3 regions of the Simiduia curdlanivorans genome follow, and region 1 is predicted to be linked to each of the others. Evidence: predicted binding sites of a transcription regulator. Region 1 holds the regulator's gene; each other region holds the start of a gene.
The links. The regulator sigma-54, encoded in region 1, starts transcription at its own class of promoters, with help from an activator protein. The targets are predictions, from matches to a motif close to TGGCACANNNNTTGCNNT.
Positions count from the first base shown of each region.

Region 2: a site for sigma-54 is predicted at 1,408-1,425, ahead of QWY82_RS17655 (NarK family nitrate/nitrite MFS transporter). Genes of this name have one in related genera too.
Region 3: a site for sigma-54 is predicted at 1,613-1,630, ahead of QWY82_RS13740 (flagellar hook-length control protein FliK). Genes of this name have one in related genera too.

Region 1 is NZ_JAUFQG010000004.1:1,992,193-1,994,461, forward strand. Features, by position in the region: gene ptsN (PTS IIA-like nitrogen regulatory protein PtsN) at 1-73, opposite strand, end outside; gene hpf (ribosome hibernation-promoting factor, HPF/YfiA family) at 78-368, opposite strand; gene QWY82_RS08885 (RNA polymerase factor sigma-54) at 479-2,023, opposite strand; gene lptB (LPS export ABC transporter ATP-binding protein) at 2,161-2,269, opposite strand, start outside.
Region 2 is NZ_JAUFQG010000006.1:879,273-881,541, forward strand. Features, by position in the region: gene QWY82_RS17655 (NarK family nitrate/nitrite MFS transporter) at 1-1,292, opposite strand, end outside; gene QWY82_RS17660 (MFS transporter) at 1,603-2,269, shown strand, end outside.
Region 3 is NZ_JAUFQG010000004.1:3,096,261-3,098,529, reverse strand. Features, by position in the region: gene QWY82_RS13740 (flagellar hook-length control protein FliK) at 69-1,496, opposite strand; gene QWY82_RS13735 (Hpt domain-containing protein) at 1,668-2,000, opposite strand; gene QWY82_RS13730 (ATP-binding SpoIIE family protein phosphatase) at 2,046-2,269, opposite strand, start outside.

The sequences.
Region 1 (2,269 bases):
GCACGCGCTTTTTACTGACGCCCTCTACACCGTGTTGTACACGGCGAGGGGCTAGAAGGGTTTCAAACTGCATAGGGTTATCGATGGCTTCGGAGTTTTTCTTTGTGTTTAATTAGTTGGCGATCTAGCTTATCAGAGAGCAGGTCTATGGCTGCATAGAGATCCTGAGACTCTGAATCAGCGAAAAATTCAGCGCCACTGACGTGTACTGTCGCTTCCGCCTTTTGCTGTAGTTTATCAACACTTAGTATGGTGTTGATACTGGTTATTCGGTCGTGGTGTCGCTCGAGCTTTTCCAGCTTTGCATGGACGTAATCTTTTATGGCGTCGGTCAGGTCTAGGTGGTGTCCGCTGATATTTATTTGCATTCGGCTGCTCCTTTGTGTCGCTGCTTTTGCTGTCAACTGCCCTTTTTTGGTGCAAACCCCAAAGCTGGGCGCCTAAAACTAGGGTGTAGCGGTGTTGCTTGATCTAGCGTTTAGATCAATCTCTTGCGTTCATTGGATGCTGCAATGCCCAATGACTCTCGGTATTTAGCGATAGTTCTGCGCGCTACCTGAATGCCTTGCTCTTCAAGCAGGGTGGTGATTTTACTGTCGCTTAAGGGTTTTTTCGGATTCTCAGCCGCCACCAGCTTCTTAATAATGGCGCGAATCGCGGTGGATGAGCACTCTCCACCCGCATCCGTGCTGACGTGGCTGGAGAAAAAGTATTTCAGCTCGAAGATGCCCCGCGGGGTGTGCATATACTTTTGTGTGGTAACGCGGGAGATGGTGGACTCGTGCATGCCAACTTCTTCTGCAATGTCGTGCAGTACCATAGGGCGCATGGCCTCGGGGCCGGATTCAAAAAAGCCCATTTGCTTTTCGACGATGCAACTGGCGACCTTGAGCAGGGTTTCGTTGCGGCTTTGCAGGCTCTTGAGGAACCAGCGCGCCTCTTGCAAATGGTCGCGCATGAAGTTGTTATCTGGGCTGGTATCTGCCCGTTTGACGAGCGAGGCGTAACCAGCGTTAATGCGTATTTTAGGCGCTATGTCTGGGTTAAGTTCCACTAACCAGCGATCCTGCTTCTTACTGACAAAGACATCTGGAACAACATATTCAGTATCGGCCTGTGCGATTTGTTCGCCGGGGCGCGGGTTTAGGGTTTGAATTAACCCGATTACCTCTGCCAGCTCAGCTTCTTTAAGTTTACAGCGCCGCATCAGTTGCTTGTAATCGCGATTGCCTAACAGCGCTAAATGATCCTTAACAATAAGCTTAGCAGCATCTAGGAAAGGTGTAGTAGTTGGCAGTGTTCGCAGTTGGATAAGTAGGCACTCGGCCAAGTCTTGGCCGGCGACACCGACCGGGTCAAACTGTTGAATGCGATGGAGAACCGCTAACACTTCGTCCAGTTCAACCGGGTCTTCGAGCATTTCCTGTTCTTGATTGAGGCCCTCGGCTATGTCGCCGATGGGGTTGCCCAGCATGCCGCTCGGTTCGATATCGTCGATGATCGATAGGGCGATGACTCTGTCCCTGTCGCTCATGGGGGTTAAATTGAGCTGCCACAGCAGGTGTTCCTGCAGGCTTTCGCCGGTGCTATCGCCGCGCTCGTAATCGCGGTCTTCGTCGCTGCCTGAACCGCTGCTGGCTGGGCCGGAGGTGTAGATGTCGTCCCAGTTGGTGTCGACCGGCAGGTCGTCGGGTATGTCGTTGTTCCAGTCACTATCCATCTCATTGGACTGGTTGTTATCGGGTGAAGTTTCCGGCGTGTTTAATTCTTGTAGGTTGGTTTCGGTAGATTCTTTGGCACTGTTAAATTCTGGGTCGCTAGGTTCGCTGACATCGCTACTGGCCTCTGTGTCCTGTGCCCCGTCTTCGCCCTCTGATATTTCGAGCATGGGGTTGGATTCTAGCGCCTCCTGAATTTCCGCTTGCAAATCCAAGGTGGACAACTGCAGCAGCCGGATGGCCTGCTGCAACTGCGGCGTCATGGTCAGTTGTTGACCTAGCTTGAGCTGTAGTGATGGCTTCATGGTTTGATGACTAACATCCTTTAAGGTAGTGCCTCGCAACTTCGCCGAGGTATGGTCTTAGTGTAGTCATCCGTCAGGGCTCAGGCAATATTGACAAGCAAGCTCCATGCCTTTATGAGCCGTAGGGTAAATTAAAATTAGAGAGTGAATTGATCACCTAAATAAACCTCGCGGACTCGCTGGTTGGCTAGCACAGTATTGGCGTCGCCTTCTGCGATGATATGCCCCTCGCTGACGATATAGGCT
Region 2 (2,269 bases), on a different contig from region 1:
TAAGCACCGGCCATGCCGGCGATTTGCCCGGTCATACGCCGCTTAATCAAAGGCACAACCGCAAACACTGCACCTTCACCGGCCTGAACGAAAAAGGAACAACACATAGTGGCAATAACAGCTACCGGAATCCACCATCCCGAGGTAATTTGGCTCAACACAAAATAGCCAAGTGCCAAACCACCAATTAAAATCATCAATGATTTACGACGGCCGAAGCGATCAGAAAACCAACCACCGGTTGGGCGCGCCACCAAATTCATAAATGCAAAACCGGATGCCAAGAGGCCAGCCTTCACGGGTGATAGACCTTCGAAAGTTTCGAGGAAGAACAGCGGCAACATAGAGACAACCGCGAGCTCTGATCCGAACGTCACAAAGTAGGACCAATCGAGAATGGCCACCTGCTTAAAACTATAGCGATCCAATTCAGGTACGCCGGCACGTAAGTGTTCAATATTAACGTGCCAAATTTTATAGGTTTGATAGCCAAACAAAACCACTAATACGGCGTAAATGCTGTAAGTTGCTGTTGCTGTTAACAGCCCTAAGTTGGCGGGTGATAATTTCCAAGCCAAAAGCGCCAAGGCAAAGTACATGGGTAAGTTCATGGCCAGATATAAATAGAAGTCTTTCCAACTGGTTACTTCTAGCCCACCAGCCTTTTTCGGTTTGAAATAGGTTGAACCCTTTGGCGTGTCGCGTGCAACAATGTAATAAAAAACCCCGTAGATGCCAGCGATGATGCCGGTGCTAGCCAGGGCATAACGCCAGCCGTTCTCACCACCAAACATCAATGCCAAGGTTGGCAAGGTCATGGCTGCGGCAGCCGAACCAAAGTTACCCCAGCCACCGTAAATGCCTTCGGCTATGCCCACTGATTTATGGGGGAACCACTCGCCCACCATGCGAATACCGATAACAAAACCGGCCCCCACGAAACCCATAAGAAAACGCATCAACGCCAGTTGCTCATAGGAATTAGCAAAAGCAAATAACAAACACAACACCGTCGATGCCAGAAGCAAACCACTGTAAACTTTTCGTGGGCCGAATTTGTCCACCAGAATGCCGATGACAATGCGAGCAGGAATGGTTAAAGCGACGTTCAATATCATCAGCGCTTTGATTTGCTGACTACTCATATCGAAGGCTTCTTTCATAAACACCAACAAAGGCGCATGGTTAAACCAGACCACGAAGGTAAGAAAGAATGCAAACCACGTGATGTGTAGGGTTTTTATCTTTGGGTCGCCTAAGGCAAACAGATTAATTTTGTGGTCACTCGACATAAAGCCTCCAGATACTCGCCAGTCAAACTTTTTGGCTGACTTCATTGACAGGCTCAGTGTCGCGCGCAGGCTCAAAACCCCACTTGACCTGAATCAACTGAGGCCCATTGATTGTTGAGCAAAAGTTTTGCCTAATACCCACTTTCTACTCACTCTGGAAAACATTTGTCGCCATAAAACCCTGTTAATTACGGGGGCTTTACCCACAAATGAGTAGCACCACTAACAAACCTAACAAAAAGTGGTTAGCCCATAGTTCGCGGCAAATGACTTGGTTAAAGTAACCCTAGAACCAGAGAATGCGATGCCTATGAATATGCAAAACTATCAACCCAAAGCCAAGCTAGCATTAGCCATGGCGACCTTGGCGTTCGCGGCAAACTTTTCTGTCTGGATTTTATATGCGGTTATTGGCTTACAACTGCAAGAAACCATGGCGCTCTCGGCCACCGAACTGGGTTTATTTTTCGCCTCGCCAATGCTCACCGGTGCACTACTCAGGATTCCGGCTGGACTCGCCGCCGATGCAGGTAACGCGCGTCGCCTCTGGCTTTGGCAAATGGCGCTACTGATTCCACCCCTGCTATTACTGCCCTATGCGACAGAGCTCTGGCACTACATGGTTATTGGACTCTGGCTAGGCATTAGCGGCACATCATTTACCTTTGGCGTGCGCTATGTCACCGATTGGTTTGAGCGCAATCAACAAGGCACAGCACTGGGAATTTTCGGCGCTGGCAATGCTGGTGCGGCGATTACCTTAGCACTAGCACCGTTGTTGGTCGACGCATTTGGATGGGCGAGTTTGGGCTGGTTTTACGCCCTTGGCATGATATTTATGCTGATCCTTTTTGCACTTTTTGCGCCTCAGCATCAATCCAACTTAAGACCAGCATCGACTGGCTCCTGGAAAGCGCAACTGCGTTATTTTAAGCAGTTGCAGGTATGGCGATTTGGCCTCTATTACTATTTTGTTT
Region 3 (2,269 bases), 1.1 Mb from region 1:
TTTGTTGGAAGCCAGAGCGGCACCAGAGTTATTCAGAGGTTCCCTAGATGAGGTTAAGCGTGCGTTAATTAGACAAAGTGGTCGACAAGTTGGCTGGATACCTTGGACGCGATCATTTGCACATCACTGTCTAGCTTGTCGTCATCTTGCGGATTACCGGAGCGAGGCTGACTGTCGCCCTGCTCTTCGCGCTGCTGGAAGGATTGATCTGACACATCGACATCCACAAGGTCGAGACCTTGGCCTTCGAACATTTCCCTTAAGCGCAACGCGTGTTGATCTAACGCGTCGCGCACCTGCGCACTGTGACTAACGAAGGTAATGCTCACTTGGTCGTGCTGCACGCTGACCTTGACTTGGAGCGGCCCCAATTCTGGTGGATCTAACTGAATTTCTGCCGATTGCAGCTTTTGTGACACCATCCAAACAACCCGCTCGCCAGCCGACTGAGCCCAGTGCGGTTGACTAACTGGAACAGTGATGGGTTGCACTCGACCATTAAGGCTGTTGGCACTTGTGGACAAAGTGCTGGAGATGCTCGACATTGCGTCACTCGAGCCTTTCTTAAGCGCGGCCGCTGGATGATCCAGCGATTGGGCGATTTTTATGCTATCTGCATCGGCCTGCATTATTAGGGCAGCCGCGAGTACTTTTTGGCTCGGGCTTTGTAAGAGCTTATCGTTAACTGCCGTCGCCACCTGGCCCTTTACAGGGCTATCCACATCGAGTTCACGCCCTAAATTCAGTGTTGCATCCTCCGCGCTTGTGAGCCCCAGGTTTACGAGGCCCTCGCCGGCTTTAAGTGCCTGGGGCGAAACTGTCATCTGCCCCGCTTGCGGTGCGGATAACAAAGCCATATTTGCGCCGGCCAGTGGCTCAGAAACGCCTAGCACGCCAGTCAAATCTGTCACACCTGCAGCGCCACCAGAGAGATAACTGGACGCAAGAAGAGTGCTCCCCTCTAGCTCGGCGAGTGCCGCCAGCGGATTTTCGCCTAGTTGAACCGCTATGCCAACACCATCGACACCTAAACCAAGGCGGTTGTGGCTTGCTGCAAGCTGAAATTGCGGTATTGAAAGCCCTAAGGGCTCCGCTAAACCATCTGGTCGCGGTAAATCTTGCCGCTCTGCGGGCACGACATATGAGGCCTGTTCATCGGTGTGAGTGTCGTTTTGAGCCATATGCGCTTCGGCTGAGCCTTTATCATGTTCAGCGCTTGCGGAGGATGCCTGCTGTTTGGTTGCAGATTGATCGACTTCAGAGCCCTCGTCCTTCACAGCCTTAGATGCACTTGCAGCTGAGTCGGCTGGTTTAGCTTCCCGAGCGACGCTTTTTTGTTCTGGCTCTCTTTTAGGCTTAGGGGTTGCCCGTGTGTGCTGCACCTGCGCATCCGCCATCGCGGTTTTAAAACCATCCTCTCGTGCTACGGGTTTTGATTTCGCACCTAAAGACATCAACGCACTCAACCCGCTTATTGCCGCTTGGTTTATGCTCATAACTACAACCCCATGGTTAATAACCGGCAACAATTTGCCCCATTAAGGCAAATATTGCTGCTCATCCAAACACTAAGACCTCTTGCAAAGGCCTTAATGGATCTAGTACTGGAGGTATTGCAATTTTGTTGCCAACTAGCGCACCGGTTAATGTAGGCGGCAGAGGTTAGGTTAGAGATAAGATTTCAATAAGGCTTCAACAGCAAAGTATTCATCTTTTATTTGATTGACCAGCGTATCAGCACCTTCTAGGCTCCTTTTAGCGCCCAGTGATTCGGCTCGCATACATAAATCGGCCAAGGCCAAGGCGCCTAAGTTACTCGCACTGCCTTTAAAGCTATGGGCAGTACGTCGCAACGCCTCCGCGTCCTCAGACGATATATTGCTCCGTAAATCCTCTAGGCGTAATTTGGAATCTTCAAAAAAAGTATCTAGTAGGATGGTAAAATCGTCTTCCATCACTTCCTTAAGTGTTTCTATGGCTTCAATGTCTAGCTGTTTCATACCTGTACTCGTTCCATCCTAGTCACTAAATAATGTTCGAAGGTGTTAATGGTCTTCATGCCAGGCAAACTGAACTTCTACTTCATTGCCAACACCTTTATAAGTCACTTTTTGGGAAAGATCACTTATTAAGTGCATACCGCGACCGGAATAACTGAGGTTTTCGGCCTTAGCTTGCATGCTTTTGTAATCAAAACCAGCGCCGGTATCTTTTACGGTGATGGTTAATAAGCCACCATCGGTTTCCAGCTTATGGCTAATACCGAAAG